3 regions of the Leucobacter alluvii genome follow, and region 2 is predicted to be linked to each of the others. Evidence: predicted binding sites of a transcription regulator. Region 2 holds the regulator's gene; each other region holds the start of a gene.
The links. The regulator HrcA, encoded in region 2, represses chaperone genes, less so after heat shock. The targets are predictions, from matches to a motif close to TTNGCACTCGNNNNNNNCGAGTGCNAA.
Positions count from the first base shown of each region.

Region 1: ABFX18_RS04360 (Hsp20/alpha crystallin family protein) is a predicted target of HrcA. The motif match lies at 7,043-7,069, and genes of this name have one in related genera.
Region 3: groL (chaperonin GroEL) is a predicted target of HrcA. The motif match lies at 2,729-2,755, and genes of this name have one in related genera.

Region 1 is NZ_BAAAOP010000004.1:196,307-206,881, forward strand. Features, by position in the region: gene ABFX18_RS04325 (glutamate ABC transporter substrate-binding protein) at 1-712, opposite strand, end outside; gene ABFX18_RS04330 (amino acid ABC transporter ATP-binding protein) at 803-1,579, opposite strand; gene ABFX18_RS04335 (metal ABC transporter permease) at 1,745-2,539, opposite strand; gene ABFX18_RS04340 (metal ABC transporter permease) at 2,536-3,432, opposite strand; gene ABFX18_RS04345 (metal ABC transporter ATP-binding protein) at 3,432-4,334, opposite strand; gene ABFX18_RS04350 (metal ABC transporter substrate-binding protein) at 4,331-5,422, opposite strand; gene ABFX18_RS04355 (amidase) at 5,564-6,961, shown strand; gene ABFX18_RS04360 (Hsp20/alpha crystallin family protein) at 7,126-7,569, shown strand; gene ABFX18_RS04365 (Gfo/Idh/MocA family oxidoreductase) at 7,686-8,735, opposite strand; gene ABFX18_RS04370 (sugar phosphate isomerase/epimerase family protein) at 8,732-9,628, opposite strand; gene ABFX18_RS04375 (Gfo/Idh/MocA family protein) at 9,668-10,575, opposite strand, start outside.
Region 2 is NZ_BAAAOP010000005.1:465,523-476,097, reverse strand. Features, by position in the region: gene ABFX18_RS06720 (sensor histidine kinase) at 1-1,183, opposite strand, end outside; gene ABFX18_RS06715 (cation:dicarboxylate symporter family transporter) at 1,367-2,746, shown strand; gene ABFX18_RS06710 (16S rRNA (uracil(1498)-N(3))-methyltransferase) at 2,763-3,539, opposite strand; gene dnaJ (molecular chaperone DnaJ) at 3,542-4,645, opposite strand; gene hrcA (heat-inducible transcriptional repressor HrcA) at 4,699-5,736, opposite strand; gene hemW (radical SAM family heme chaperone HemW) at 5,880-7,106, opposite strand; gene ABFX18_RS06690 (DUF1990 domain-containing protein) at 7,155-8,099, opposite strand; gene lepA (translation elongation factor 4) at 8,096-9,949, opposite strand; gene ABFX18_RS06680 (MOSC domain-containing protein) at 10,042-10,575, shown strand, end outside.
Region 3 is NZ_BAAAOP010000012.1:290,271-300,845, forward strand. Features, by position in the region: gene ABFX18_RS12625 (sensor histidine kinase) at 1-485, shown strand, start outside; gene groL (chaperonin GroEL) at 1,035-2,657, opposite strand; gene ABFX18_RS12635 (LytR C-terminal domain-containing protein) at 2,843-3,685, opposite strand; gene ABFX18_RS12640 (heme ABC transporter ATP-binding protein) at 3,783-4,595, opposite strand; gene ABFX18_RS12645 (FecCD family ABC transporter permease) at 4,592-5,662, opposite strand; gene ABFX18_RS12650 (heme/hemin ABC transporter substrate-binding protein) at 5,764-6,873, opposite strand; gene ABFX18_RS12655 (HtaA domain-containing protein) at 6,873-7,814, opposite strand; gene ABFX18_RS12660 (HtaA domain-containing protein) at 7,863-10,575, opposite strand, start outside.

The DNA of each region.
Region 1 (10,575 bases), on a different contig from region 2:
TGAACGGGTTCTCGACGACCTCGAACTCGCCCTCGTTCTGGTCGGCGAGGCCGGCGAGGATCACGTTGTCGGTCGACACTGCGACGACCTCACCCGAACGAAGCGGCTCGAGGCAGTTGGAGTAGGTGTCCGTGGCGAGGACCTCGACGCCGGCCTCCTTCAGGTTCTCCTCGGAGGTCGAACCGGTGACCGAGCAGACCTTCTCGCCCTTCACATCGTCGATGCCCGTGATGCCGTCGGGGTTGCCCGAGAGCACGAGGAGGTCCTGACCCGCGGTGTAGTAGGGGCCGCCGAAGTCGATGACCTTCTTGCGGTCGTCGTTGATCGTGTACGTGGCGATGACCAGGTCGACCTCGCCGTTCTCGATGAAGGGCTCGCGGTTCGCGGAGACCGCTTCCTTCCACTCGATCTGGTCTTCCGAGATGCCGAGCTTCGCGGCGATGATCTTGCCCATCTCGACATCGAAGCCCTCGGGGGAGTTCGTGGTGGGGTTCATCAGGCCGAAGAGCGGCTGGTCGTACTTCGTGCCGATCGTGATCTTGCCGGCTTCATTCAGCTTCGCCATGGTCGTGCCGTCTTCGAAGCTGACGTCCTCCGCCGGCGCCGGCGCCGACGATTCCTCGCCGGCGTCGTTCGGCGAGCCGGAGGCGCAAGCGGTGAGGGCCAGGAGTCCTGCTGCGGCGAGGACGGCTCCGTACTGAGCAATTCGCATCATTTCTGCTTTCTCTTCGGTGAGTTGGGGCGCGGTGACGCTGTCGGCCTGCGGCCAGCGGCGTCGAATTCGTTGCGGGGGGGGGACGAGTCAGTGGCCCAGGATCTTCGACAGGAAGTCTTGCGACCGCGACGTCTTCGGGTCGGTGAAGAACTGCTCGGGTGTCGCCTCTTCGACGATCTGGCCATCCGCCATGAAGATGATGCGATCGGCCGCGCGCCGGGCGAAGCCCATCTCGTGCGTCACCACCAGCATCGTCATCCCGTCGTTGGCCAGCCCGATCATCACGTCGAGCACTTCGTTGATCATCTCGGGATCGAGTGCCGAGGTCGGCTCGTCGAGCAGGATGAGCTTCGGATCCATCGCGAGTGAGCGGGCGATGGCGACGCGCTGCTGCTGGCCGCCGGAGAGCTGCGAGGGCAGCTTCTGCGCCTGATTGGCGATGCCGACGCGTTCGAGCAGCGCCATCGCCTTCTCCTCCGCATCCTTGCGAGAGAGCCCGCGCACCTTCATCGGACCGAGGGTGACGTTCTGCAGGATCGACTTGTGCGCGAACAGGTTGAACTGCTGGAACACCATGCCGACGTCGGCGCGCAGCGTGGCGAGCCCGTTCCCCTCTTCGGGAAGCGGCTGGCCGTCGATCGAGATCGTGCCGGAGTCGATCGTCTCAAGGCGATTGATTGCGCGGCAGAGCGTCGATTTTCCGGAGCCCGAGGGCCCGAGCACGACGACCACCTCGCCACGGCCCACCTGCGTGTTGATGTTGTTCAGCACATGCAGATCGCCGTAGTGCTTGTTCACCGAATCGATGATGACGAGCGGCTCCCGATCGTCGCGGACCACTCTGACCGCTGTCGTGTCTCCCATGCTGCGATCGTACAAACAGAGCGGCTCGCGGTGCTAGTTCTTGTGCCACTGCCACAAAGCTGGTTAGGGTGAGGGAAAACGCCTGATGATCGGCCAGAACGCTCGAAGATGCGCACCGAAGTGCCGAGCGTTCTCGAATGAATGCCCGAATCGGTGACGCAATCGTTACCGAGCTGACACCTTCCGGGCGCCCCATACCGCGCAGATGAGGAACATCGCGGTGAGCACGAGCCCGACCGATCCACCCGCCGCGATCGAGAACTCCCTCGAGATCCACAATCCGATCAGACCCCCCGCGATCCCCAGCACGGCCGAGATCACCGGTATCCACTCGAGCCGCTGAGTCAACGCGCGCGCAGCCGCGGCAGGGGCGATGAGCACTGCGACGCCGAGGATCGCGCCGACCGCAGGCATCGCGACGACGACCGATGCGGCGATCACTCCGGTCACGGCGAGCTCGATCGGCCAGCTGCGGAAGCCGGCCGCGGAGAAGCCGACCGGGTCGAACGTGTGGAAGAGCATGCGGCGCCCGAACACCGCGACGAGCACGAGGGCTGCGACCAGCACGCTCGCGGTCACGACGACGTCGGTGAGGCTCACCCCGAGCGGCGAGCCCACGAGCAATGCCTCGACCGGTACGCCGAGCCCGGGGTTCAGTGCGGCGAGCAGCGTGCCGAGCGCGAAGCCGAACGAGAGCACCACTCCGCTCGTGACCTGACGACCCTGTCCGGGAATGCGGGCCAGCACCGTCATGGCGAGCACGAGCACCGCTGCGAAGAGCGCCTGGCCGATCAGCAGGTTCCACCCGGCCAGCGCGAACACCACGCCGCCCGGAAAGGTCGCGTGGCTGAGCGCCACGGCGAAGAACGAGCGCCGGCGCAGCACGATCAGCGTGCCGGCGACTCCGGAGAGCAGGCCGAGCAGCACGAGTTCGAGCGACGCGAGTGCGAAATAACTCATGCCGCGACCGACCTCCGCAGGGCCGCGGCACCTCCGCGGATCAGTGCCGCGACCACATAGGCGGCGACGAGCAGGAGCACCACGACAGCCCCCGGAGACACCGTCGCCCCCAGCGACGTCGACCACTCGAATGAGAGCCACAGCCCCGCGATGCCCGCCCCGAGGGGAAGCAGGATCGCGACGGGGATGAGCAGCGCGAATCCGCGCGTGAGCAGTCGCGCCGCGGCCATCGGAACGGTGAGCAGTGCGATGACCATGAGCACGCCCAGCGCCTGCACCCCGGCCACGACGAGCAGCGCGACGGCGACCGAGAGTGCGAGGTCGGCGCGCAGCACCCGGAACCCCGCGGCCTCAGCCCCGGCGGCGTCGAACGAGCGGAAGAACTGCGCGCGCCAGGTGAGGCCCACGACCGCGACCGCGACGATCGCGACGATGAGGATCTGCCAGAGCTGCGTCTCGGTCACCGTGAGGAGACGCCCGAACAGCAGTTCCTTGAGTTCCGAGACGTAGCCCTCCTGCTTCGACACGAGCACCACGCCGAGGCTGAAGAGCCCGGTGAGCACCACCGCGATCGCCGCGTCGGCCCCGACGCCGCCCCGATGCTCGATGACGGTGAAGAGCACGGCTGCGAGGATCGCGGCGACCACCGCTCCCGGGAGCAGACCGGCGGAGCCGCCGATCGCGGAGCCGACGACGAGGCCGGGAAACACGGAGTGCACGAGACCGTCGCTCACGAACTCGAGTTCCCGAAAGCTGATGAAGAGCCCGACGATGCCGGCCGCGACCGCGAGGATCGCGACGGTGACCAGGGCGCGCCACATGAACGGCAGTGAGAAGATGTCGATCGGACCGAGCAGCATGAGGTGGAAGGCGGGCGACAGCACCGACGGCATCACTCGGTCTCCCGCGTCGTCGTCACGGTGTGGTGATCGAGTTCCACCGTCGTGTCCTGGAACGCGTGCTGCACCGCGTCGAGGGTGAGCGCCTGTTCGACGGGACCGTACGCCGCCGGATGGCCCGGCTGATTCGGGTGGTGACCGCTCGCGAGCAGCAGCGCGTGGGAGCACGCCTCCTGAGCGATCTCCAGATCGTGCGTCGACACGATGATCGTGCGCCCCTCTGCTCGCAGCTCTCTCACGAGACGCAGCAGCACGTCGCGGTTCTCCCGATCGAGCCCGTTGAAGGGTTCGTCGAGGAGGAGGAGCTGCGGGTCGGAGACGAGCGCCCGCGCGAGAATGCCCCGCTGCTGCTGACCGCCCGAGAGCTCGCCGAAACGGCGCGACGCCCAGGCGGAGAGACCCACGCGTTCGAGCGCGCGAGAGACCGCCTCGCGGCCGGTTCGGCCGATCGGGCGCAGTGCTCCGCGCGAGCGGTAGAGACCCATGGTCACGACCTGGCGGAGCGTGACCGGAAGCGTCGCATCGCGGGTGTCCGCCTGCGGCAAGGACCCGATGCGGCGCCTGGCACGATCCGGAGTCTCGCCGAGCACCCGGATCGAACCGCCGGTGAGTTCGGCCAGCCCCAGGATGCCGCGCAGCAGCGTCGATTTGCCCGAGCCGTTCGGTCCGATCAGCGCGACCGCAGCACCCACGGGAACCGCGAGCGTCAGGCCCTCGACCCGCGACGTCCCGTGGTATCCGAAGGCTGCCCCTTCGAGCACCAACGCCGCATCGGAGGCTGCGAGCGCGCCTCTCTCGGCACCCCCGTCGGCCCCGCCTGCCTGCATCGGCTCCGGGGCTGCGCAGTGCTGCGCGTCGCCGGGATCAGATGCTGCTGCGTCGCGTGCGGCCGTCATCCCTGCAGACTATCGGGCACCGCATCCACCTGGGCGCCCCACGCGTCGAGAATGAGTTCCGTGTTGTGCACCGTCGCGCCGATGTAGGTCGCTCCATCGCTGTCGGGTGCGCCCAGCGAATCCGCGTAGAGGTTCTCGGAGTCGACGACCTCGACGCCCGCCTCGTCGGCGATCGTCTGCGCGAGCTTCGGGCTCATCGACGACTCGACGAATACCGCTCGCACGCCGTGCTCTTCGATGGAGGCGACGAGCGCGTCGATTTCGGCGGCGCTCGGCTCGGCGTTGTCTTCGAAGCTGGGCAGGATCGACCCGGCGAACTCGATCCCGTAGTCATGCAGGTAGTACCGGAGCGAATCGTGGCCGCTCACGAGCACCCGCTCGTCTGCCGGCACCCGTTCGAACTGCGCGGCGATCCACGTGTCGAGCTCTTGCAGACGCTCGGTGTACGACGCGGCGCGCTGCTCGTAGTCGCCCGCGTGATCCGCGTCCGCCGCTGCGAGTCCGTCGGCGATCTCCGTCACCATGCCGACGGCGTTCTTCGGCGACGTCCAGATGTGCGGGTTCACGTCGCCGTGATCGTGGTCGTGCTCGGCATCATCCGCGTGATCGTGTTCGTGATCCGCTTCGTCAGCGTGCTCGGCATCGCCAGCGTGCTCGTGCTCGTGCTCGTCCGTTGCGGCACCCTCGGCGGTGATGTGCTTCGCCTCGTCGAGGTCGATGCCATCGGCCGCCGTGATGATGGTGCCGTCGAAGCCGGAGGCATCCACCGCATCGTCGACGAAGCTCTCGAGGTCGGCCCCGTTCACGATCAGCACGTCGGCCTCCCCGAGCGCCAGCAGATCGGCGGGGCTCGGGTCGAAGTGGTGCGCCGAGGCGTTCGGGGCGAGCAGGCCGGTGAGCTCGATGTCGTCGCCCCCCACTTCGCTCGCGAAGTCGGTCAGCTGCGTCGTGGTCGCGACGACCTTGAGCCCGGCGTCGCCGCCGTCGTCGGCATTGGCGCCGCCGCTGCAGGCGGTGAGTGCCAGGAGCGATGCGAGTGCTGCGGCGGCGAGAACGGCGGGTTTCACGGAGCGGGGCTTCTGAGTCATGACACACTTTCTAATGAGAACGAGTATCACTATACACCCCACGCCGGGAACGGCGTCCTCGCTGCACCGGCACCAGGCACCTCGGAGGAACGGACGCGCTTCGACGCGCATTCCCGGCGCTGGCGCTCGTAAGCTGGGCGGATGGAAGACGCGACGGCGGAGACCGCGCTGGCATGGCGCGACGCGCTCCGCCGCGGCGACGTCTCCGCGCGTGAGGTGGCCGAACGGTATCTGCGCCGCATCGAGGCGCACCACGAACTCGGAGCATTCCTCGCGGTCATCGGTGACCAGGCTCACACGGACGCGACGGCAGCCGACGCGCGATTCGCGGCGACATCACGCTCGGAACGCTCGACGCTGCCTCGTCTCCATGGGCTGCCCATCGCCGTCAAGGACCTCGTAGAGGTCGCCGGAATGGCGACGACCCGCGGCAGCGCCGCCCTTCGCCACCGCGTGGCGACCGCCGACGCTCCGGGAGTCGCGATGCTGCGCGCGGCCGGCGCGATTCCGCTCGGGAAGACGCAGGTGTCGGAGCTCGGCCTGACCGGTTACTCCGAGAACGCCATCGCGCCACCCGCGCGCAATCCGCTCGACCCCTCGCGCACTCCGGGCGGATCGTCCGGCGGGAGCGCGGCTGCGGTCGCGGCCGATCTCATCCCCATGGGTCCGGGAACGGATGGCGGCGGTTCGATCCGCATCCCAGCGCTCGCGTGCGGTCTCGTCGGACTCAAGCCGGGTCTCGGCGCGGTGCCAGGGGATCTGGCCGCGGCCGCTCCCTCCCTGCACGACGAGTTCGGTGCGCCGCGGTTGACGGTGAGCGGCCCCTTGGCCCGGGACCCGGCCGACGCGGCGATGCTCTTCGATGCGCAGCGCGGCGCGACGGGGGAGCCAGCCTTGGCGGCCGTGCGCGCCGCCGATGAGCTCACCGGACTCCGCATCGCGTACTCTGCGGCCTCGCCGTTCGCATCGGTGTATCCGATCGCGCTCAGTGCCGAATCAGGCTGCGCGTTCGAGGCGGCCAGGGAGCGCCTCGCCGCCCGCGGTCACCGCATGGATGAGGCGACCTTCGCCTACGACCCCGAGTACCCCGAGGCGTTCACGACCTCGTGGACGGCGGGCCTCTCGCGTCTGGCGCTCGCTCCCGATGCCGCTGCACGCCTGATGCCGCTCACCAGCCTCTTCCGCGAGCGCGCCCGCGCACGAACCGTCGAGGCGCATGAGCGCGCAGGGGCACGGCTGCGCGATTTCGCCGCAGACGCGCGACAGCAGTGGGGCGCCTACGATGCCGTCCTCACTCCCGGACTCACGATGCTCCCCCCGCGCGTCGGCGCCTTCACGTCGATGCATCCGGATGACGACTACCGGCTGCAGTGCGAGTGGGCTCCCTTCACGTCGATGGTGAACGTCTCAGGGCTGCCCGCGGTCGCTGTGCCGGTGATGCGGCTGCCGAACGGGCACGCAATGGGGGTGCAACTCATCGGCAGGATCGGCTCCGAGTCGCAGTTGCTGCAACTCGCGGCGCAGCTCACGTCCCCGTGAGTGCGCCGTCGCGCCCCTCTCGGCAACTCGACCGCGACTGCCGACAGACCGCGATTTTCAGAGATCTTGCAGCGAGCTTCATTAGCACTCTCAGGTACCGAGTGCTAATTTATATTCACATTGAGTGACCTCCACTCAAGCTTCACTGGAAGGAGAAAATCATCATGGCAATGACATTAGATCCCTTCAGCGAGCTGGATCGCTGGGCCGCAGGAGCGCTCCAGCAAGCGCGCTCCGGTCCGCGCCAGATGCCGGTCGACCTCCAGCGCGACCACGAGCGGTACGTCTTGAACGCCGATCTGCCCGGCGTCGACCCGGGCTCGATCGACGTCGATGTCGACGGCCAGCTCCTGACAATCCGCGCGCAGCGCACCGCCGACGTGGCAGAAGGCTCGAAGTGGCTCACGCGTGAGCGCCCCTCCGGCACCTATCTGCGGCAGTTCAGCGTCGGGCAGGGCGTCGACATCGCCGGCATCTCCGCCTCGTACGACAACGGCGTGCTCAGCGTCGTGATCCCCGTGAGCGAGCAGGCGAAGCCGCGCAAGATCGCCGTGCAGGGTCAGTCCGAGCACGTCGAGAGCGACACTCAGAAGTCCCTGACCCACTGATCCGGCACCGTACGCACGCCGCGTGACGCTGTGGGGCGCCGTTCGGGCGCCCCACAGCGTCACGCGCGAACCGGGACGCGCGGACTCGGGAAGCTTCCGATCCGCCGACGCAGCGATCAGGACGCGAGGCGGCCCGGCCGAAGCGGCAGGCCCGCCGCCGTGTACACCTCGTCGATGAGGGCCATCGTACGACGGGAGCGCTCGAGGCCGACGCGCGATCGCTCACCGCTGCGCACCGCTGACCGAATGCGGCGCAGTTGATGGGTGTACGACGACGAGGCGCCCAAGTGCTCCGAACGCTCTTCGACGCCGGCTCCCGTCGTCGTGCGCACGATGAGGCGCCCGTCCTCCTGGGGTTTCACGAAGTTCGGCAGCACGACCTCGCCCAGGCTTCCGTGCACTCGGAGCCCGAAGTTCCATTCGTCGCTCGCCATGCTCGTGTGCATCGACACGGGCACGCCTCCGAGCTCCAATCCGGCGACGACCGTCGCATCGACCCTCGCGTCACCCGTGTGCCCCTCAGCCCGCGCGAAGTCGAGGGTGAGCGGCGCCGCAGTCGGCAGACGCACACCCCCGAGCTCTCCTCCGAGCTGATCTCCGAGCAGGAGCAGGGCGTGCAGCGCGTAGCACCCGAGATCCATCAGCGCGCCGCCGGCGAGATCGAAGCTCCATCGCGGGTCGCGCGGCGCGGGCGCCGGCATGTCCATATGCACGTCGACACCGCGGATCTCCCCGATCGCACCCTCGCGCACGTGACCGATGAGGCGATGCATGGCCGGATGATCGGCGTAGTGGAATGCCTCCCACGCCCAGCCGGCCGAGCGCTCGAGTCTGGCGGCGACGCGATCGAATTCTGCGAGGTTCGCCGCGAACGGCTTCTCGACGAGCACATTGCGTCCGGCTTCGAGCGCTCGTGCCGCCCACTCGGCGTGCAGCCCGTTGGGAAGGCCGATGTAGACGAGGTCGAGCGAGTCGTCTTCGATGAGGGACGCGTAGCTCTCGGCTGCCGCCGAGAAGCCCCGTTCGGCGGCGTAGTGACGAGCGCGCTCGGGATCCCGCGCCGCGACAGCGGCACGAATGTCACCGGTCTCCGCCGTCGCCGCGATGATCGACTCCTCGGCGATGCGCGACGCGCCCAGCATGCCGATGCGCAGCGGCGCACTCATGACGCCTCCGGGATGTCGGTCGCGCCGAGTGCCTCGCGCAGGCAGGCGACGCTGCGGCGCGCGCTGTCGAACGCCGCCACCGCGTCAGCTTCGTGCTCGATGACCGTATCCTGCTCCACCACGTACCATCCGGCATACCCCACGCCGCGCAGCGCGCGGACGATCTCCACGATGCGCGCGTCGCCGGCGCCGAGTGACCGATACATGCCCTGGCGCACCCCCTCGCGGTAGTCGATCTCTCCGGCTCGCACCCGCGCGGCGACGGCGAGACTCACATCCTTCAGGTGCGCGTGCACGATGCGGTCCGCGTACTGCTCCACGAAGGCGACCGGATCGCCGCCGCCGAGCGTGTAATGGCCCGTATCGAGGCACAGGCCGATGCGGGAGCCTGCGATCACGCGCTCCACCGCATTCGGGGCCTCGACCACCGTGCCGAGATGGGGGTGCAGGGTCGCCACCACCCCGACGGCGGCGGCGGCATCGTGCGCACGATCGAGGTTGGCGAGCAGCGTGACCCATTCCGGGTCGCTCAACTCGATCGCACCGTCATACCCTTCCGCTCCCGTCACCGCCGAGAGCACGAGCGTCGTGGCGCCGGAGGCGACGTACGCCTCCAGTTCGCGCTCGATCGCCGGCAGCGGATCCACCGCCGCCCGGTGCAGCACGACCGGGAAGAACCCGCCGACGGCTTCGAGGCCCGCTGCGGCGAGCGCTGCGGCGCGCTCGGCCGGAGCATCGGGCAGAAACCCTTCCGGCCCGAACTCGGTCGCCGTGATCCCGAGCGACACCATCTCGGAGAGCACGCGCTCCCGCTCCAACTGCAGCCCCCAATCCGGGACCTCGATGACGCCCCAGCTGATGGGGGCGGCTGCGATGCGTGCGCGATGTGCCATGTGCGACTCCTTCGTCGGTGCAGTGCGAGTGGATGAGGATCAGGCGCCGGCCGCGGTCGTGCCCTCGACCGGCGTGCTCGACTGCCAGGTGCGCGTCTCGGCCGATCGCTCGGCCGCCGAGACCACCTGGGCCGCCGAGAGCGCATCCTGAATATTCGAGTTGATGGCCTCGCGCCCGAGCACCGCCTGGAGGAACTTCTTGGCCTCGATCACCTTGAGGTCGTCGTATCCCATCGAGGTCCCCGCTCCCGGCTGGAAGCGGTTGAAATCACCCATCCCCGGCCGGGCCATGACGCGCGTGTACCCCTGGTTCTCCGCGCCCAGACCGCCCGAGAGGTGCAGCTCGTTCATGCGCTCGAAGTCCCAGTGCGCCGAGCCGCCCGTGCCGTAGACCTCGATGCCGTAGCTCGCGCGAGGGCCCACCGAGACCCGGGAGGCCTCGAGGGTGCCGACGGCGTGCGCCGCCGGAGCCCCGTCCGCGACTCGCACGAGCATCCCGGCGTAGTCCTCGTTCTCGACCGGTTTCATGTCGCCGTTCTCGATCAGCGCGAAGTGGGTTCCCGTGCCCATCGGAAGCTCGGGGCGCTCGGCGTACACCGTCGAGGTGACTGCGCTGACCTCGCCGATCGGGCCGAGCGTGTACTGGACGAGATCGACCAGGTGGCCCATGAGGTCGCCCAGAACGCCGTTGCCCGCCAGCCCCCGCACGAAGCGCCACGACAGGGCGCCGCGCGGGTCGGCCGAGTAGTCCGCGAACATCTGCCCGCGGACATTCGTGATGCGCCCGAGCCTGCCCTCGGCCACGAGTTCGCGCAGGTACTCGATCGCGGGGGCATGGCGATAGTTGAACCCGATCGACGTGACGACGCCGGCCTCCTTGGCCGCGTCCGCGACCGCGCGGGTCTCGTGCTCGCCGCGGCCGACCGGCTTCTCGATCCAGAAGTGCT
Region 2 (10,575 bases):
GTCCGACGCCCCTCCCCTCCACCTCGCGGTCGGTCGATGACCGCTTCGTCGAGACGCCCCACTCGAACATGCCGCTTCGAGCTTCACCGGAGAAGCCATCACCCGAATCCGAGACGTCGATCACTCCCTCGCCAGGAGCGCCCGCGCGCATCCGCAGCGCGACCTCTCGGGAGCGAGTGCTGCTCGTCGCGGCCGCGTCGATCGCATTGTCCAGCAGGTTGCCGATGACGGATACGAGTTCCATCGCCTCGATCGGAAGATCCGGGAGCTCCGGGTCGATATCGACGGCGATGGAGACGCCCCGCTCGGCGGCCTGCGCCGTTTTGCCGACGATCAGTGCGCTGACGGCCGGTTCGAGCGCGTCAGGCGCCGCCACGAGGTCGGCCAGTTCCTGGCTGCGATGCGCCGTCGCCGCGAGCATCTCGACGGCCTCGTCCTTCCGCCCCAGTTCGAGCAGGGCGATCGCGGCGTGCAGGCGGTTCGCGTGCTCGTGGGTCTGCGCCCTGAGCGACTCGCTGAGCGTCCGCAGCGAATCGTGAGAGATGATCGCGTCGCGAACCGCTTCGGCCGACAGGTCGCCGGTGATGCGGCGTGTGATTCTTCCGGCTCCGAATGCTGCGACGCCGCCGGTCACGGCGAAGGCTCCGCTCACGGCAAGGGCGAGGGGAATCTCGCGCGAGATCTCCTGAGCGACCGAGGTCACGGTGATTCCGACCGATACCCATCCGATCGTCGACCCGGATGGCCCGGCGACCGGAGCGATCGTGCGGATCGACGGGCCAAGCGTCCCCGTCCAGCGCTCGGTGAAGCGCTCCGGCCTGTCCGGTATGGTACCGCGGTACCGTTTCCCGATCTCTTCCGGATCGGGGTGCGTGAACCGTCTTCCCCTGGCATCCATCACCGTGACGTAGCTCACTCCGACGTCCCGTCGGAGCTCCGACATCCGCTGCTGCAGGGCTGTCACTCGTTCTGATTCGATCGGCCCCGCCAGCGCCTCAGCAGTTTCGGGCGCCGCGGCGATTGCGACTGCCAGAGCCTGGGTGGCGCGCTCAGTGCGTCGGTACTCGGCCCGCCGGCTATCCCACATGAGGACTGCGGTGACGATGACGCTCACGGTGAGCGCTCCGCCGAGCAGGATGACGAAGACGCGCGAGGTCGCGCTCGATGGTCGGCCGTGACTCATAGGTCACATTATCGCACGGTCACGTCGGGCCGGGCACGCGCTGCCGCTGGATTGCGGGTCCGATAAGCCCGAAACGCCCGGGCACCGCGCGAGCGGCTTAGCGTGATCAGCGCATCGCGGTGCTGCCGGAGCGGCACGCCGGATGCGATCGACATGGACAACGGCGTTCTCAGAAGGAGCAGCATGGCCGCGACAGCACTCACCGGATCCCGATCGGCACCGCGCAAACCCCGCCGGAGGGGGTGGGACAAACACACTTGGCTCTACGTCGCCGTGGTCATCGCGGTCGTGCTCGGAGCCGTGATCGGGCTCGTGGCGCCCGATTTCGCCGTCGGTCTCGAACCACTCGGCAAGGCATTCGTCGGACTCATCAAGATGATGATCGCGCCGATCATCTTCTGCACCATCGTCATCGGCGTCGGCTCCATCGCCACGGCCGCGACGGTCGGAAAGATCGGCGGGCTCGCCCTCGCCTACTTCATGACCATGTCCACATTCGCTCTGGCGATCGGCCTGGTCGTCGGCAACCTGCTCCACCCGGGAACGGGCCTCGACATGCAGGGAGCGGAGTACACGGTCACGGGCGAAAGCAGCAGCACGCAGGATTTCGTGCTCGGCATCATCCCGACGACGTTCTTCTCCGCGTTCACGGGCGAGAGCGTGCTCCAGGTCCTCTTCATCGCTCTCCTCGCGGGCTTCGCGCTCCAGGGCCTCGGCGAACGCGCGACGCCCGTCATGGACGCCATCAAGCACCTGCAGACGCTGGTCTTCCGCATTCTCAGCATGATCCTCTGGCTCGCCCCGCTCGGAGCATTCGGGGCCATCGCGGCTGTCGTCGGGAAGACCGGGATCGCAGCGATCTGGAGCCTCGGAGTGCTCATGCTCGGCTTCTACATCACCTGCATCGTCTTCATCGTCGGAGTGCTCGGCACCCTGCTCTATGCGGTCACGCGCGTCAACATCTTCGCAGTCATGAAGTACCTCGGACGCGAGTACCTGCTGATCGTGGGCACGTCGTCATCCGAATCGGCCCTGCCGCGGTTGATCGCGAAGATGGAACACCTCGGAGTCTCGAAACCCGTCGTCGGCATCACGGTCCCCACGGGGTACTCGTTCAACCTCGACGGCACCGCGATCTACCTGACCATGGCCTCGCTCTTCATCGCCGCCGGAATGGGAGACCCCATGAGCCTCAGCGAGCAGATCGGGCTGCTCGTCTTCATGATCATCGCTTCGAAGGGAGCCGCCGGTGTGACGGGCGCGGGACTCGCGACACTCGCGGGCGGATTGCAGGCGTACCGGCCTGAGCTCGTCGACGGGGTCGGCGTGATCGTCGGCATCGACCGCTTCATGTCGGAAGGGCGGGCGCTCACCAACTTCACCGGCAACGCTGTTGCGACGCTGCTCCTCGGATCATGGACGAAGCAGGTCGATATGCAGCGCGTGCATCGAGTGCTCCGCGGGGAGGCGCCATTCGATGAGACGACCCTCACCGGCGACAATCACGGCGACTCGGATTCCCACGCACGCGTCGAGGCGGATCCTCGCTTCCGGCGGCGCTGATCAGCGGCGGCCCGGCTCACCAGCGCTGGAACGCCGCATTCAGCACCGCGAGCGCAGCGGGACCGGCGGAGGAGGTCCGGAGCACCGTGTCGCCGAGGAGCAGAATCGATGCTCCGGCTTCCTCCAACCCGTCGAGCTCGTCGCCGGCGAACCCGCCCTCCGGTCCGACGACGAGCAGCAGCTCATCAGCCGGGTGCGCGGATTCGGCTGCGGACCGCGCCCACGTCGAGACCCGAGAGGTGCCGCGCGGGTGCAGCACGACGACCGTCTCCTGCTCGCGGCTCGCGATCTCGCGCAATCCGTCGAGCGAAACCGGCACGCGCACTTCGGGAATGCGCGCGCGCATCGATTGCTTCGACGCCTCTCGCGCGACGCGCCTCCACTTCGCGAGCCCCTTCGCGATCCTCTCCTGGGCACCGGAGCCATCCCAGCGGGAGACGGAACGCGCGGCCTGCCACGGCACGATGGCATCGACGCCGAACTCGGTCGCCTGCTCCACGGCTCGCTCGTCTCGGTCGCCCTTCGCGAGCGCCTGCACGAGCACCAGACGCGGACCGGCGGGCGGCGCTGACGGAATGACGCGATCGATGCGCACGGTGAAGCGATCCTTCGCGACCGACTCGACCGCGCCGTCCCCCAGTGCGCCGGCACCGTCGCCGATCGCCGTCCGCTCGCCGACGCGCAGGCGGCTCACGCGTACGGCGTGACGTCCCTCATCACCGCTCACCTCGACGAGCGACCCCGGAACGATGTCGGAAGCGTCGAGGTCTTCGCGGTAGTAGAGGTTGGCCACGCTCAGCCCTGACGGAAGAAGCGGTCGCGAATCTTGCCGAAGAAGCCCTGATGGAATTCGCCGAGGTGCGGAGCATCGTCCTTGCGCAGCGAGGCGAGCTGCCGCACCAGATCCTTCTCCCGATTCGAGAGCTTCGTCGGCGTGGCGACCTGCACGGCGATCTTCAGATCACCGCGCGTCGTGCTGCGCAGTCCCTGGATCCCGCGACCGCGAACCGTGAGCATGTCTCCGGATTGCACCCCCGGCTCGACCTCGACCTCGACCTCGCCGTCGAGGCCCGCGAGCTTCGCATCGGCGCCGAGAATCGCATCGGTCATGGAGAGCTGCATCGTGCACAGCAGGTCATTGCCGTCACGGCTGAAGATGTCGTGATGCATCACGCGGAACTCGATGAACAGGTCGCCGTTCGGCCCGCCGCCGGGGCCCACCTCGCCGCCGCCGCGCATCTGCAGGCGCGTGCCGGTGTCGATGCCGGAGGGAACCTCGATGGGGAAGGTGCGGCGCTCGCGCACGCGCCCCTTGCCCGCGCACTGCACGCAGGGATGCTCGATGATGGTGCCGTACCCCTGGCAGCTGCCGCACGGGTGCATGGTGACCACATTGCCGAAGAGCGACCGTACCTGGCGCTGCACCTGCCCCTGGCCACCGCAGACGTCGCAGGTGACGGGATGCGTGCCCGGCTGGCAGCAACTGCCCTGGCAGACTTCGCAGAGCACCGCCGTGTTCACGGTGATCTCGCGCTGCGTGCCGAAGATGACGTCTTCGAGCGAGACGTCGACCCGGATCATCGCGTCGTCCCCGCGCTCCGAGCGCGAACGCGGACCGCGCTGACCCGCACCGCCGAATCCGGCGCCGCCGAAGAAGGTCTCGAAGATGTCGCCGAACCCGGCGGCGCCCCCCTGCGAGCCGCCCATGTCGTAGTGCTGCCGCTGCTCGGGGTCGCTCAGCACGTCGTACGCATGCGTCACGCTCTTGAACTGCTCGGCCGCGTCCTCGCTCGGGTTCACGTCCGGGTGCAACTGGCGTGCCAGCCGCCGATAGGCCTTCTTGATCTCTTCGGCGCTCGCTTCGCGGGAGACGCCGAGGGTCTCGTAATGATCGGCCACGCTATATCGCTCCTCAGGTAGGGGTGTCGTCGGGTGGGCAGGAGGAGCGGCGGCTACCGCTCCTCCCCCAAGAATCGGTTGAGGTAGCGCGCGATCGCGCGCACTGTGGCGATGTTGCCGGCGTAGTCCATACGCAGCGGCCCCAATACGCCGAGTTTCGAGATCGCGATGCCGTCCTCGTACTTCGACGCGATGATCGAGGTCTCTGAGAGCCCGTAGGCCTCGTTCTCACGACCGATCGACGCCGAGACATCGCGGTCGTCGTGCACCAGCTCGCCGAGAAGTCGAAGCAGGGTGACCTGCTCCTCAATGGCTTCGAGCACGACGGGCAGCGATCCGGCGAACTCGCCATCCGGTCGGGAGAGGTTCGCGGCGCCAGCAACGGCGATGCGGTCATTGCGGTTGGCCTGCAATTGCCCCGACACCACCGCGAGCACGCGGCGCACGAGATCGGACTCGTCTGGTTGCGACCAGAGCGGCAGATCCTCCACGAGACGCGTCACCGCACCCGCAGCCGTCTCGACGTCGCTGCCCACCGCCGCATCGGCGATGCGCTGCCGGAGGCCGTGCACCCACGCCTCCGTGACGCGCGAGGCTGGAAGGAGGGCCACCTGCTGCTCCACCACTCCGCTGCCGAGAATCAGGACGCTGAGCACCCGATCCTCGCCGATCGCGACGAGGTCGATGTGACGCACGACCGTGCGGCGCAGCGACGGGTACTGCGCGACCGCGACCTGGTTGGTGAGCTGGGAGAGCATGCGCACCGTGCGCGCCATGACGTCGTCGAGGTCCGACGACTCGCCGAGGAAGCGCTCGATCGCGGATCGCTGCGCCGAACTCAACGGACGAATGCGTGCGAGCGTGTCGACGTAGAGCCGGTACCCCTTGTCCGTCGGCACGCGGCCCGAGGACGTGTGCGGCTGCGCAATGAGCTCGTCTTCCTCGAGCAGGGCCATGTCATTGCGAATGGTCGCTGCGGAGACGCCGAAGCTGTGGCGATCGACGATCGCCTTCGACCCGACGGGCTCGTTCGACGACACGTAATCGCCCACGATCGCGTGCAATACCGCGAGGCTGCGCTCCGAAACCATCGCCCCTCCTGACCCTGGCACTCACTTGTTCCGAGTGCCAAGTCTAGCGCAGGCACGGTGGCATGCGACCGCTACCGCTCCCAGCGAACACGGTCGTGCGAGGGGTCCACGAGCGGCGTCCCGCAGCCCCGACGGGGATGGGATCAGCCGCCCAGCAGTCGGTGCACGACGGTGTCGGCGAGCAGTCGCCCGCGCAGCGTGGGAACGAGGCGTCCGGCGATCGCGGCCCGCCCGTCGAGGAGCCCGTCCGCGATGAGCTGCGGGATCGAGCGACGTTCGTCGGCGCTCAGCACGTCAGCGGGAAGCCCGTCGACGATCCTGGTCTCGAGCAGGATGCGCTCCTCTCGCCGAGCCGCCTCCGACAGGGTCTCGCGCGAATGCGCGGGCGAGACGCCCTGCGCCATGCGCTGCGCGTATGCGCCCGGATGCTTCACGTTCCACCACCGCACTCCGCCCACGTGGCTGTGGGCTCCGGGGCCGGCCGCCCACCAGTCCTCACCCGTCCAGTACGAGAGGTTGTGGCGCGACCGCGTCTCCGGCGAGCGCGACCAGTTGCTGATCTCATACCAGGAGAAACCCGCCTCCGCGAAGCGGGCGTCGGCGAGCTCGTACATGTCGGCGTGCAGGTCCTCGTCGGGGGCGGCGACCTCCCCGCGTCGGATCTGCGCGGCGAGCTTCGTGCCGCGCTCGATGATCAGCGCGTAGGCCGAGATATGGTCGGGTTCGCAGGCGAGCGCTGCATCGATCGAGCGCTCCCAATCAGCGAGGCTCTCGCCCGGCGTGCCGTAGATGAGATCGACGCTCACCTGGAGCCCGGCATCGCGCGCCCACTGCGTGACCAGCGGCACGCGCTCAGGGGTGTGCGTGCGGTCGAGCGTCGCGAGCACGTGCGGCACGGCGGACTGCATGCCGAAACTCACGCGCGTGAATCCCGCGTCGGCCAGCGTTCGCAGGTACTCGGCGTCGACCGAGTCGGGATTCGCCTCCGTCGTCACCTCAGCCCCGTCGGCCAGCCCCCACTCAGCCCGGATGCGCCCGAGCATGCGAGCGAGATCGTCGGCCGGCAGCAGCGTCGGCGTGCCCCCGCCGAAGAACACGGTCGATACCTGCCGTTCCGGAAGCCCGGCGAGTCGCAGCACGCGGCCGCCCAGGGTCAGCTCCTGCTCCACCTGCGCGGCGTAGTCGCCCCGCGAGGTGCCGCCGAGCTCACTGGCCGTGTACGTGTTGAAATCGCAGTATCCGCAGCGCACTCGGCAGTACGGCACGTGCACGTACACGCCGAAGTTGCGGGCATGCGCGCCGACCGCGACCTCGGGTGGGAGCGCGCAGTCCTCCGGGGCGGGGTCTCCCTCAGGCAGCGCGCTCGGCACGGCGGTCTCCCGATCCTGCGTTCCACTCGGGGCAGAACTGCCCCCTCATCACGACCGTCTACTGGGTCGGCGCTGGTGAGTCGGGCCGTTCGCGTCGGCGCCCGGCAGATGGCCGGGGGCGTCGTCTTGCTCCGCGATGCCATCCGACGCCTGCGCAAGCTCGGGCTCGGGAGCAGCCTCAGGCTCGGGCTCGGGCTCGGGCTCGGGCTCGGGCTCGGGCTCAGCCTCGGGCTCGGTCGCCTGTACAGGCTCGGGCGCAGCCTCGGGCTCGGCATCCGGCGCCGCATCGACAGCTGGCTCCGCCGCGGGGGTCTCCGCCTGCACGGCCGGGCCGAGATCCGGAACGGGCTGAGCACCGGGAGCGAGCGCGGCGATCCCGCGCTTGACGGCATCGAGCGCGGCACGGACGTCCGCGCGGCCGCGCAGGCCGAGCAAACCGTTCTTCGGCGCTGCGACGAACCCGCGGGCGACGGCCCACACCGTGTCGTCGGCGCGGAACTCGATCAGGAAGAGCTGCTCGCCGACAGCGCCGGCTTCGTCACCGGTCCCCCACGCGAACCCGACGCGGCGCTCCTCGTCCACGGTGTACACCACGAGCACGTTTCGGGGATCCTGCCCCTCGAAGTGCAGCACCGCGGTGGTTCCCGAGACGATGTACGGTTCGCCGTCTGGGCCGAACTGCTCCTCGACCTCACCAGCGGCCTCCGGCATTCCGTCACCGTTGAAGCTCGGGCCCACGTATTCCGAACCAGCGCCTCGAACGATGTCGGTCACACGCACGCCGGATCCGCGCTGCGCGCCCCAGGTCATCAGCAGGCTGGACGCGATCAAGAATCGCTCCTGGCCGCTTCCGAGGCGGAGCTCCTCCTCGTACGGGGTCATGCCCTCGGGCGGGAACCGAACGATGTCGGGGTCTTTCGAAGCTCCGACGGCCGCATAAGCGACCGGCATCTCCACGTGGCTGCTGCGGCGGGCCGGCTGATCCTTGCTCATCGCTTGCCCCCTTCCTTCCCCTCCACATCCCCGGAGAGCGCGGCGATGAAGGCCTCCTGCGGCACCTCGACGCGGCCCACCATCTTCATGCGCTTCTTGCCCTCTTTCTGCTTCTCAAGCAGCTTGCGCTTGCGACTGATGTCGCCGCCGTAGCACTTCGCCAGCACGTCCTTGCGGATCGCGCGAATCGTCTCGCGGGCGATCACGCGCGCGCCGATCGCGGCCTGGATCGGCACTTCGAACTGCTGGCGCGGGATGAGCTTGCGCAGGCGTTCGGCCATCATCGTGCCGTACGAGTACGCGTTGTCGCGGTGCACGATCGCGCTGAAGGCGTCGACAGCTTCTCCCTGTAGCAGAATGTCCACCTTCACCAGGTCCGCCTCCTGCTCGCCCATCGGCTCGTAGTCGAGGCTCGCGTAGCCCTGGGTGCGACTCTTCAGGTGGTCGAAGAAGTCGAAGACGATCTCGCCGAGCGGAATGCTGTAGCGCAGCTCGACGCGCTCGCCCAGGTACTCCATTCCCAGCAGATTGCCGCGGCGGCTCTGGCAGAGCTCCATGATCGCGCCGACGTAGTCCTTGGGCGCCAGAATGGCCGTCTTCACGACGGGCTCGCGCACGCTCGAGATCTTGCCATCGGGGTACTCCGACGGATTCGTCACGGTGATCTCGCGCCCGTCGTCGGTCGTGACCTGGTAGATCACGCTCGGAGCCGTCGCGATGAGGTCGAGATCGAACTCCCGCCGCAGGCGCTCGGAGATGATCTCGAGGTGGAGGAGCCCGAGAAATCCGCAGCGGAATCCGAAGCCGAGAGCCACTGAGGTCTCCGGCTCGTACTGCAGCGCAGCGTCTTCGAGCTTCAGCTTGTCGAGCGCCTCGCGCAGCACGGGGTAGTCGCTCCCGTCGAGCGGGTAGAGCCCCGAGAAGACCATCGGCTTCGGGTCGGTGTACCCGGGCAGCGCCTCGGTCGCAGGCTTGCGCTTCGCGGTGACCGTGTCCCCCACCTTGGAGAGCCGCACGTCTTTCACACCCGTGATGAGGTAGCCCACCTCGCCGACGGCGAGTCCCTTCGTCGGCGTGGGCTCGGGTGCCGAGACGCCCACTTCGAGGGCTTCGTGCTCCGAGCCGGTCGACATCATCTGCACCTTCTCGCGCGGCGACAGATTGCCATCGATCATGCGCACATAGGTGACGACGCCGCGATACGGGTCGTAGACGGAGTCGAAGATCATCGCGCGCGGCGGCCCATCGGCGCTGCCGACCGGAGCCGGGATCCGATGCACCACGCTGTCGAGCAGTTCTTCGACACCGGCGCCGGTCTTCCCCGACACCTTCAGGATGTCTTCAGGACGGCCGCCGATGAGGTCGGCGATCTCACGCGAGACGCGCTCAGGATCGGCCGCAGGCAGGTCGATCTTGTTGAGCACCGGAATGATCTCGAGATCGTTCTCCATGGCGAGGTAGAGATTCGCGAGCGTCTGCGCTTCGATGCCCTGCGCGGCGTCCACGAGCAGGATCGCCCCTTCGCACGCCGCGAGCGAGCGCGAGACCTCGTAGCTGAAGTCGACGTGCCCCGGGGTGTCGATCATGTTGAGCGCGAAGTCGCCCGCATCGGTCGCCCAGTGCATGCGCACCGCCTGCGACTTGATGGTGATGCCGCGCTCGCGCTCGATATCCATGCGGTCGAGGTACTGCGCGCGCATCTCGCGATCGGGAACGGTGCCCGTCACCTGAAGCATGCGGTCGGCCAGGGTCGACTTCCCGTGGTCGATGTGCGCGATGATGCAGAAGTTGCGAATCTTCGCGGGGTCGGTCGACGCCGGTACTGGAGGGTTCAGGCTGCGTGGAGACATTGTTCGCAATTATCGCACGCGCGGGAGCGGGTTCGTGCGCCGGACACGACGCCGCATTCCCCGAGTCCGGCCGTTCCTGAGAGAATATGCAAATGCCTCGCGTCGTCGCCCTGTATCGCTACCCCGTCAAAGGATTCACTCCGGAACGCCGCGAACGACTCACCGTGCAGCGCGACGGGCGCATCGTCGGCGACCGGGTGCTCGCCTTCCGCTTCGCAGAGGCAGCGCTTCCCGAACAGCGCGACGGGCTCGACTACTGGCCGAAGGCGCAGGGCCTGGCGCTCCAGGACTTCCCGGCCCTCGCCGCATTGCGACTCGAGTTCGACGCCGCCGAGCGCCACGTCACCATCTTCAGCGGCACCTCCGTCATGGTCTCCGCCGCGCTCGATGACGCCGGCCGCAAGCACCTCTCCGATGTGATGACCGAGTTCGTGCTCGGCACGCGTGAGGGGAAGCGGTTGCAGCGCCCCGGCAGGCTGCCGCTCGAACTCGTCGGCGACGGCGAGCACGCGCGGTTCCAGGATCGCGAGCAGGGCTACGTGTCGCTGCACGGCCGCGCCAGCGTACTCGCACTCAGCGCAGTGATCGAGCGAACCGACGGCGGCACTCCCGAACTCACCGCCTCC
Region 3 (10,575 bases), on a different contig from region 2:
TCGCCACCGACGCGGCGCTCGATGCGCGGGCACAAGCGCCTGACCGCGAGGTCGCCGTGATCACGGATCCCGCGGAGCCCGCGGTCATCGGTGACGAGCACAAGGTGCGGCAGCTCATGACCAACCTGCTCGGCAATGCCATGCGGCACACACCGGACGGCGGCCCGATCGAGCTCGTCGTCTCCAGCCCCGAACCTGCGCCCGGTGCGAAGACGTTCACGCGTTTCGAGATCGTCGACCACGGCGAGGGCGTTCCTGAGCAGATCAGGGACAAGATCTTCGGCCGCTTCTGGCGCGCGGACACCTCCCGCAATCGTGAGACCGGCGGTTCCGGCCTGGGCCTCGCCATCGTGAAGTCCATTGTCGACGCCCACGGCGGCACGGTCAGCGTGCATGAGACGCCCGGCGGCGGGGCGACCTTCCGGGTCGATCTGCCAAGCGCGGAGGCCTCCGACGACACGGTCCCGGTACCGCGTCTCACCTGACCCGCTTCCGCGCTCGCAGCCGCGGGTGCTTCCACGTGCTGCTGCGGTCGCCCGCCTCTTACGGCCGTGCGCCTCGAGCAGCCGCGCGTCCAGCAATGGATCCCGAGTGGTGCGGAGCGTATCCTCCGTACCGGCTCCGCTCTGCCCAGGACCGCCGGCGCGACGACGTTCGGTCCGTATGCTCATAGCTCCATCGTGGTCGCTGTCTGCATCGGTCTCCCGTTCGAGGAGCGCGTCTGTGAGCAATACGGCGAAATGACCGAGAGCCACAGCACCTGTGAGCGAATGACGCACTGCGCGGTGCCGACACCGTGGCGCAGCGATCGCCGCACCCAACATCTCTGTTGCGCTCGCGCAGTGGATTCCGTGTGGCGCAGTGCGCGATTTCAAGATGCGTCCGCCGGTGACCGGGTCCCCTGCAGGACTCGCGGTACCGGACTCGCGGGGAAAGCACGAACAGGGGCCGCACCGGACCCCCGCGAAACGCGAACAGGGGCCGCGTCCGAAGACGCGACCCCTGTTCGGGTATCTCTGTTGGAGGCTGAGGACTTAGAAGTCCATGCCACCGGTCGGATCGCCGGCGGGAGCGGCGGATGCCGGCTCCGGCTTGTCGGCGACGACGGCCTCGGTGGTGAGGAAGAGCCCTGCGATCGACGCTGCGTTCTGCAGTGCCGAGCGGGTGACCTTCGCCGGGTCCAGGATGCCCTGGGCCACCAGGTCGCCGTACTCGCCGGTTGCGGCGTTCAGGCCGTGACCGATCGGCAGGTTCGCGACGCGATCCGCCACAACACCCGGCTCGAGACCTGCGTTGAGCGCGATCTGACGCAGCGGCGCCTCGATAGCGGTCTGCACGATCTTCGCGCCGACAGCCTCGTCACCCGAGAGCTCGAGGCCCTCGAAGACGTCCTTGCCGGCCTGGATGAGCGCGACGCCACCGCCGGGGAGCACGCCCTCGTCGACTGCAGCCTTCGCGTTGCGCACTGCGTCTTCGATGCGGTGCTTGCGCTCCTTGAGCTCGACCTCGGTCGCAGCGCCCGCCTTGATGACGGCGACGCCGCCCGCGAGCTTCGCGAGGCGCTCCTGCAGCTTCTCGCGATCGTAGTCGCTGTCGGTGTTCTCGATCTCGCGACGGATCTGCGTGACGCGACCCTGAATGGCTTCGTCGTCGCCGCCGCCCTGGACGATGGTGGTCTCGTCCTTGGTGATGATGACCTTGCGAGCGGTGCCCAGCATGTCGAGGGTCGCGTTCTCGAGCTTGAGGCCGACCTCTTCCGAGATGACCTGGCCGCCGGTGAGGATCGCGATGTCCTGCAGCATCGCCTTACGGCGATCGCCGAAGCCCGGAGCCTTGACGGCCGCCGACTTGAAGATGCCGCGGATCTTGTTGAGCACGAGGGTTGCGAGAGCTTCGCCCTCGACGTCCTCGGCGAGGATGAGCAGCTGCTTGCCCGACTGGATCACCGGATCGACGACGGGGAGCAGGTCCTTGATGTTCGAGACCTTGCTGTTCACGATGAGGATGTAGGGATCCTCGAACACGGCTTCCTGGCGATCGGTGTCGGTGACGAAGTACGCAGACAGGTAGCCCTTGTCGAAGCGCATGCCCTCGGTGAGTTCCAGCTCGGTGCCGAAGGTGTTCGACTCCTCGACGGTGACGACGCCTTCCTTGCCCACCTTGTCGATGGCCTCGGCGATGAGCTGACCGATCTGCTCGTCAGCTGCCGAGATCGATGCGGTAGCCGCGATCTGGTCGGTGGTCTCGATCTCCTGAGCGTTCTCGAGGAGCTTGGCCGACACTGCCGCGACGGCCTTCTCGATGCCCTTCTTGATCGCGATCGGATCGCTGCCGGCCGAGACGTTGCGCAGACCCTCGCGCACGAGTGCCTGTGCGAGCACGGTCGCGGTCGTCGTGCCGTCGCCTGCGACGTCGTCGGTCTTCTTCGCGACCTCCTTGACGAGCTCGGCGCCGATGCGCTCGTAGGGATCGTCGAGTTCGATCTCCTTGGCGATGGAGACGCCGTCGTTGGTGATCGTGGGGGCGCCCCACTTCTTCTCCAGCACGACGTTGCGGCCGCGGGGGCCGAGCGTCACCTTCACAGCGTCAGCGAGCGTGTTGAGACCCCGCTCGAGTCCACGACGCGCTTCCTCGTTAAACGCAATGATCTTTGCCATGTATTTGCCCCTCCGGAGGTGTTTCGATGTGGTGAGCATCGTGCCGACGCATAGCGCCGTCGCACGAATGTTTAGCACTCAGTCGGATCGACTGCTAACACTCATTTTGGCACTCTGACCGGGCGAGTGCAAGCGTGTCTGCTCGCGCGCAGCGAACAACGCGGGAATGGTCCCCGCCCCGCAGGTCAGCCCGAGATCGAGCCGCCCACTGCGGGGTCGCTCGGCGGGATCGTCGCCGGGTCGGTGGGCAGACCGGTCGCCGGATCGATCGGGAAGCCCGTCGTCGGGTCGATGTCCCATCCGGTCGCCGGGTCGATGTCGAGGCCCGTCGTCGGGTTGATCTGCAGACCCGTCTCGGGATTCGTCTCGGGTTCCGGTGCACCGTCGGCATCGGCATCGGCATCGGTCGCGTTGTCGGCGGAGCCGTCGGTGATCTCGGCGGCCTCTTCGAGGCCTGGTCCCTTGTAGTCCGCGCCCAGAAGCACGACCAGACGCACTCCGTACGATTCGTACTCGGTCGACGTGTACGTCGAGACGCCGCCCAGCTTCTCGGCGAGGCCGGCGGCGGCGGCGGCATCGTCGGGGTTCGAGTAGAACACGGCGGAGATCGCGACATCGGTCGTCTCCGCGCTCCCCGAGAACTGAATCTTGCCCCACTGCTCGGTCGTGACGATCGCGTCGAGCGCCGCCGCGAGATTCTCCGTCGGGGTTCCATTGAGGATCGCGATCGTCGCCTCGGGATCGAGCTCCGCCTTGACGGTCGGCGCCGCTGAACCGGAGGAGTCCCCGGAGGAGGCGAGCGGCAGCTTGCCGGTGGCGCCGATGCTCTGCACGGCGAGGATCCCGGCGGTCGTGAGCAGGGCGAACCCGAGCAGACCGGCGATCAGGTACTGCCAGACGTATCGTGGGCGCGCGGTGACGCGGTGCGCTCCGATCCGACCCGTGTGATGCACGCGGTCGAATCGGTCCTCGGGGTATGACTGACGGGCCGAGGGACTTTTCGTCCCTGCTTCGGTCGGTCGCGCCACGCGGTACCCCTTCAGATGTCGCCGATATGCAGCAGAACTTGCGCACTGCGAGATTCTGCCACACTACCGTGGCAGACCTGCCAGAACGGTGACAGGATCAGCGTTCTCGTCGCGGAATGACGATCGGTCTCCCGGTGTCGGGATCCTGCAGTACGCGCACGGGGGCCCCGTACACCTCGGCGATGCGGGCTTCGGTGAGCACCTCCCCCGGGGCGCCGCGGGCGACGAGCGCGCCATTGGCGAGGATGGCGACTTCGTCGGCGTACGCCCCGGCGAGCGACAGATCGTGCAGCACGACGATGACGGCTCTGCCGCGTTCGGCGAGCCCCCGTGCGATCTGCAGCACTGCCTCCTGGTGCTTCAGGTCGAGGGCTGCGGTCGGCTCATCCAGGAGCACGATCCGTGTCTCCTGGGCGAGCACGCGCGCCAGAGAGACTCGCGCTTTCTCACCGCCGGAGAGATGCGGAAATCCGCGCTGGATCAGATGCCCGACGTCGGCCGCGGTCGTCGCATCGCGAATGGCTCGTTCGTCATCGTCTGCGTCCGGTGTCCCGATCCAGGGTGCGCGCCCCATGTCGATCACCTGCTGAGCGGTGAACGAGAACGCGACCTGATTGGCCTGCAGCAGTACCGCGCGGGCACGTGCGAGGTCGCGGGCCGGCCAGCTTCCGAGACCCCGCCCGTCGAGAGCGACCGAACCGCTCGACGGAACGATGTCGCCAGAGAGCACGCTGAGCAGGGTCGACTTCCCGGCACCGTTCGGGCCGACGAGGGCGAGCACTTCGCCGTATCGCACCGCCATCGTGACGTCGGTCAAGATCGGGACGGAACCGACGTGATAGCTCACGCCGTCCACCTGCTGGGCGACTGCGCCGGCTTGCTGCGAGACGGCGGGCTCCTCGACATTCATGCCCAGCCTCCCGAGCGACGACGGTTGCGACGGATGAGCCAGAAGAAGAACGGCCCGCCGACGAGCGATGTCAGCATGCCGATGGGCAGATCCGCGCCGTCGACCAGTGTGCGTGCCAGGAGATCGGCGTAGATCAGCAGCACGGCTCCGCCCAGCAGTGAGCAGATGAGCAGCAGGCGGTGCGCGGGACCGAGGATCATGCGCATGAGGTGGGGCACGACGAGGCCGACGAACGAGATGACGCCGACGAAGGCCACGCCGACGCCGGTCAGCAGCGCGACGAGCACGATCGACACGATGCGCAGTCGCTCGACGCGCACCCCGAGGTGCGCTGCAGTGCGGTCCCCGAGCGACAGGAGATCGTATTTCTGGGCGAACAGGATCGCGATGCAGGCGGCGACCGCGGCGACGACCGCCACGATACCGACTTCGTTCCACCGGGATCCGTTGAGCGAGCCGAGCTGCCAGAAGACGATCTGCTCGCGACTGGCGGTGTCTCCGATGAAGGTGAACAGCGCGAGGCCTGCACCGGCGAACGCGTTGATGGCAACGCCGGTGAGCAGCAGCGTGACGATCTCGGTGCGACCCTGCGCGCGTGCCGTCAGGTACACGATGAACGTCGCTGCGAGGCCGCCGAGGAAGGCGAAGATCGCGATCGTCCACCCGCCGAACGCGGTGATGCCGAGCGTGATCGACGCCGATGCGCCGAGCGCCGCACCTGACGAGACGCCGACCACACCGGGCTCGGCGAGCGGGTTGCCGAAGATCGCCTGCATGACGGCGCCGGCGACCGCCAGTGCGGCGCCGACGAGCAAGGACATCATGACGCGCGGGAAGCGGATCTGCCACAGCGTGCGGTCCAGCAGCTCGTCGGTGGGAGCCCAGGAGTTGGCGATGCCGATCCGTCGCAGCACGGACCCGACGACCTCTGTCGGCCCGATCGAGAGCTGACCGAGCCCTGCCGAGAGGATGATGCCGACGATCACCAGGATCACGGCAGCGGTGATGACGATGGCACCGCGGCCTGCACTGCGGCGGCCGAGGGTACTCGGTGTGGCGTTCGTCACGTGATGCTTTCTCTGCGCTGGTGAGTACCGCTGCGACCCGGGGCCCCGGGGCCGGCACGATCACCTATTGTATCGGCGTTCGCCGCGCCGGAGCGCGGCAGCTACTGACCTTCCGGCGCGTAGATGGCGCGCGCGAGCGCGTCGAGAATCTCGGCGGATCGCGGGCCGAACGAGAGCACCGTGCCGTCCTCCATGTCGACGAAGCGGCGGTGCTCGCCGGCGGTGGTCACGGCGATCGCGGGCTTCTCCTCGAGCAGCCCGTCGACGCCGCCGACCGACTCGATGCCGTGCGACATGACGAGAATGAGGTCTGGGTTCGCTTTTACGAGCGCCTCGTCGGTCATCGGTTTCATGCCGTCCCAGCCCATGTCGGTGGCGACGTCGACCCCGCCGATCGCCTCGATGAGCTGATCGGCCCCTGATTCCTTGCCGAAGAGGTAGTAGACGCCCGCCGATCCGCGAAGGTACACGAATGCGATGCGCAGCTTGTCGGCGGGGGTGCCGGGTGCGATCTCCGCGATCTCCGCGATCTTCGCCTCGACTTCGCTCGCGATGCGCTCGGCCAGCTGCTCGCCCGCTTCGGGGCTGCCGTAGATCGCGGCGACTTGACGGGCGAGCTCCTCGGCTCCCTCGAACGACGGGTCGTTCTCGACGAAGACGACCTGGATGCCGACATCCTGCAATTGCTCGATGACGTCTCGCGGACCCACAGACCCGTCGGTCACCACGACGTCCGGATGCAGGTCGATGATCGCCTCGGCGTTCACCGTGTGCCCCCCGCTCGTGACGCGAGGAAGGTCGGCCAGACTCTCGAGCGTGGTCGACTGGTCGACGCCGACGAGGCTGTCGGCGAATCCGAGCCCTGCGATCGTCACGGAGATGTTGCCGCCGAGATCGGCCGCCACCACCTTGTCGGCCCGTTCGACCGTGACATCCGTGCTGGAGCCGTCGGTCGCGAACGAGGGTACGGTCGCCGGCAGCGACTGCACCGGATTCTCAGCCACGGGCTCGATGGTGGAGTGCTGCAGCACCGCCGTCGACGGGCCGACGTAGGCCTTGGGATCTTCGAGGGTCGCGAGCTCGGCGAGCGGTGTCGTCGACACCGCGGCGGGCGCATCAGTGCCGGTCGAATCCGACGGAGCAGCACAGCCGGCGAGCAGCAGAGAACCTGCGAGGAGGGCCGCGAAGCCGGCGGCGACGCGGTGGCGCATCACCGAGTCTCCCCGGAAGGACGATGGTCAGCTCCCGCGTCGGATGCCGGCTCGGACGGCTGCGCGGGATCCGGGGTCGGCGTCGTCGCCGCCTTGCCCTTGCGCCCTGCGAGCAGCATGCCTCCGGTCACTCCGATCACCAGGATCGCGATGCCTCCGATGATGATCGGGAGCCACGGGATCGCAGCGGGCGACGCCGCGGGCGCGGCAGTCTCGGCGGCGTCGGGGGCGGGGAGGATCTCCTCCGAGGCCCCATCCGAATCGGAGGGAGCCGCGCCGGCGCCGGCCGCACCGGCATCTGCGCAGCTGGCGAACTGCAGGTCGAGATCGACCGGATCGAGCTCTGCGCCCGCTTCGTAGAAGCCCGCGAACGCTTTGGCGCCCGTGTTCGTGAGTGTCGTCGAGAGCGCGTCAGCGACGAGCGCGTCGTCGGAGACGGGCAGCTGATCCGGCACGATCACGTCGCCGACCCACTCCTGCTGGGTGTCGATCGCGACCTCGCCCTCCATGTCGGTGCTCCGCGCGTCGAGCAGCAGAGCCGCTTTGCCGTCGCCCTCGAATTCGAGGGTCGGGTTCGCGATGGTCAGATCGAGCACCCCGTCATGGCCGGTGAAATGCACGGTTCCCGTGAATGAGACGCTTCCCTCGCCCGTCCCCGTGTCGATGCTGCCGGTCGCACCGCCCCACGCGAACTGGGGCGTCTCGTACGTCGCACCGTCGCTCGCCTCCCACGATCCGTTCGCAATGCTGCCGCTGATGTACGCGCGGAAGCTCTCTTTGACGCCCCACGACAGCTCGCCGCCCGTGATCTCGCACACGCCTGCTTCGCCTTCGGCGCGAACCGGTTGCTGCGCCTGCGCCGCAGTGGGAGCGAGCAGCAGCCCGCCGATAATCGCAGCGCCTGCGAGCAGTGCGCCGGAGCGGCGGATTCGGGCGTTCACTGATGAACCTCCTGGAGATCGTGGGGTGGGACGGGAATGGGAGGATCGCTAGGCCGAGTCACGGCGCTGGCGAATCGTGAGGAGCGTCATGCAGGCAGCGATCGCTGCGAGCCCGGCCGCACTCGCCCACCACTCCCAGAGTGCCATGCCGCCGGCAGGAATGATCGCCGCTGAGGTGACGCGATCCTCGGCGACTGCGCCGGAGAGCGCCTCGGTTTCGACGTCAGCCGAACGCGCCGACTTCTTCTTCTTCGGCTCGACGATGTCGATGACGGCGCCGGCATTCGTGCTGCCCTGGATGGTGATGGTGTGCGTGCCGCGCACGTCCTTCGGGAGCGTGCCCGACCAGCGCACGACGCCGTTCTTGTCAGCGGTCGCGGCATCGTCGAGCACGATCGGATCGGAGTAGAGCACGACCAGCACGCCCTCGTCGTCGGGGTCGAAGCCCGACGCCTCGATCTCGATGCGCCCGCCCGGTGTGAGTTTCTCGGCGTCGGTGAGCACGGTCACACCGGTCGTCGCCGGGGGCGTATCGGCTGCGGTGTACTGCTTCTTCTCGCTGCCGGCCGCGGTGGCGCCGAAGCTGACCTGGGACTCTGCGCCCACGGTGAAGGTGAGGGGATCGAGCCCGATCGACTGGCTGCCGCTGCCCCCGGCGCCTCCGCTGCTCAGCGTGCCCAGAACCGGCACATTGCTCCAGGTGACCTCTCCGCCTGCACCGACCGATTTGCTGCCGCTCGCGAGATCGAGCTGGTAGGTGCCGGAGCCGAACGACGTCGAGTTGCCGGTGCTGAGCGTCGCGCTCGCAGGGCCCGAGATGGTGATCGAGGGGTTGGAGACGTTGTACATGGTCATGCCGTAGCCCGTGAAGGCGACCGAACCGCTGTAGCTCACCGTGCCGGTCTGGCTCGCTCGATCCCAACTCGAGCTCGCCGCCTGCGGGAAGAGGTAGCCGGCGCCGACGCCGTTCGTCTCGATGCTCCCCTTCGCGCAGTGCGCGTATCCGTACGCCTCCTTGTTGGTGCACGTCGTGTACGCGGCGAACGCGTTCGACACGCTCCACGAGAGGGATCCGGCCGCGGCGCCGTCGGTCGGCGCCGGCGCAGCCGGGGTCTCGGGCGTGCCAGCGGGCTTCGGCTTGCTCGCGGGATCGGTGGGCTCCGCGGGCTTCGTGCCGCTATCCGCTCCGATGATGAAGGTGATGTCGTCGAGCTTGGTTCCCGCGTCGTAGAAGGTGCCGGTCGGCCCCGCACCAGTGCCGTTCACGAAGAAGCGCTCCGCGCCGGCCTTCGAGAGAGTGGTCGGCGCCTTCGTGAACTTGACGGCGTTCCCCTCGAGCTTCTGCGGCTTGATCTGTGTCAGATCGATGTGCGCGAGCGTGAGCGTCGTGCCGTCGAAGGGGATGCGCACCTCTGCGCTCGTCGCGTTCTTCACCACGATGGTGGGGTTGAGGAGATCGACGTTCATCTGCCCGTGGTGCCCGAAGAAATTCACCTTTCCGGCGTACTGCACCGAGCCAGACGCTCCGTTCCAGTTCTGGGTCGACGACTGCGGAAAGGTGAAGACGCCGTTGTTCTCGGCCTGTCTCGCTCCAGCGGATGCCTTGATCTTGCCGCCGGCGATGGGGCCTACAACGTAGTCGCGGAACGACTCCTTCACTCCCCACTGCAGCGTGCCGGCGGTGCCCGTCACCTCGCGCTCGAGCTTCACCGTTTTGGGCGCCGACTTCGACGCCCGGAACGATTCGGGGTCACTCGGCGTGAAGACCGCGCCATACGAGTAGGACCCGGGCTTCGACGGCTTGGCAGACGTCTCAGCGACGCCATTCTTCACAGGCTTCGCGTCTCCGAGGTTCTCGCCGTTCTGCGTGAACTGCACGGCCCCGGAGGCATCGGCGGGGCCGACCGCTGCGGTGAGCGCGACATTCGCCCCGACATAGGGTGAATTCGACTTGGCCGTCAGGGAGGTGGTCGTGGCGGTCGGGCTCGGTTGCTCCGGCTGCTCCGTGATGTCGGCGGAGAACGTGATGGGGTCGAGACCGGCGTCGTTCGCGCTGTAGAAGCCGCCGAACGCTTCGAGACCGGCAGCCGTCATCTCCGCGGTCGCGTTCTTCCAGGTGTACCTCGTGCCTTCGATCGCGGGCTTCGATAACTGGATATCGGCGAAGTGCACGTCGTCGAACGTTTGCATTTCACCGACGGTCACGGTGTCGACGAATTTGCGGCTATCGACGTCGACATACAGTTCGGCGGTCTTCGACGAGGTGACGGTGATTCTCGGCTCGGTGATCCTCAGGTCGAGAATGTGCACCTCGCCGCTCTCATGGCCTTGGAAGTGCACCCCATCGTTCTCGCCGAAGGTCACTTCGAGGTCGGTGCCGTCGGCCTGGGCGATGCCCGTTCCGGTTCCACCGGTCCATGTGTAGGGCGCGGGTGCGGTGGTTCCACCCACCGGTTCGATTGAGCCCTTCGCGATCGGCCCCGTGATGTAGTTCCGGAAGGATTCGCGCACACCCCAGGACAGCGTCGCATTCCCCGCGCCGGTCTCGACGGCGTCAGACGCAGCTTCCACGGCCTGCTCACCAAGCTGCGGCGCGGCAGCTGCGGCTTCGCTCACCTGCGGGTCGCTCTCGACCAGCACTTCCTGATCCTCCGACACCTCGGGCGCGGGTGCCTCCGTCGGAGCCGACGGAGCCTCAGGTGCCGGCGAAACGTCATCCGCATCGTCCGCGACTTGGGATCCGCCACTCGTCTCGTCGCCG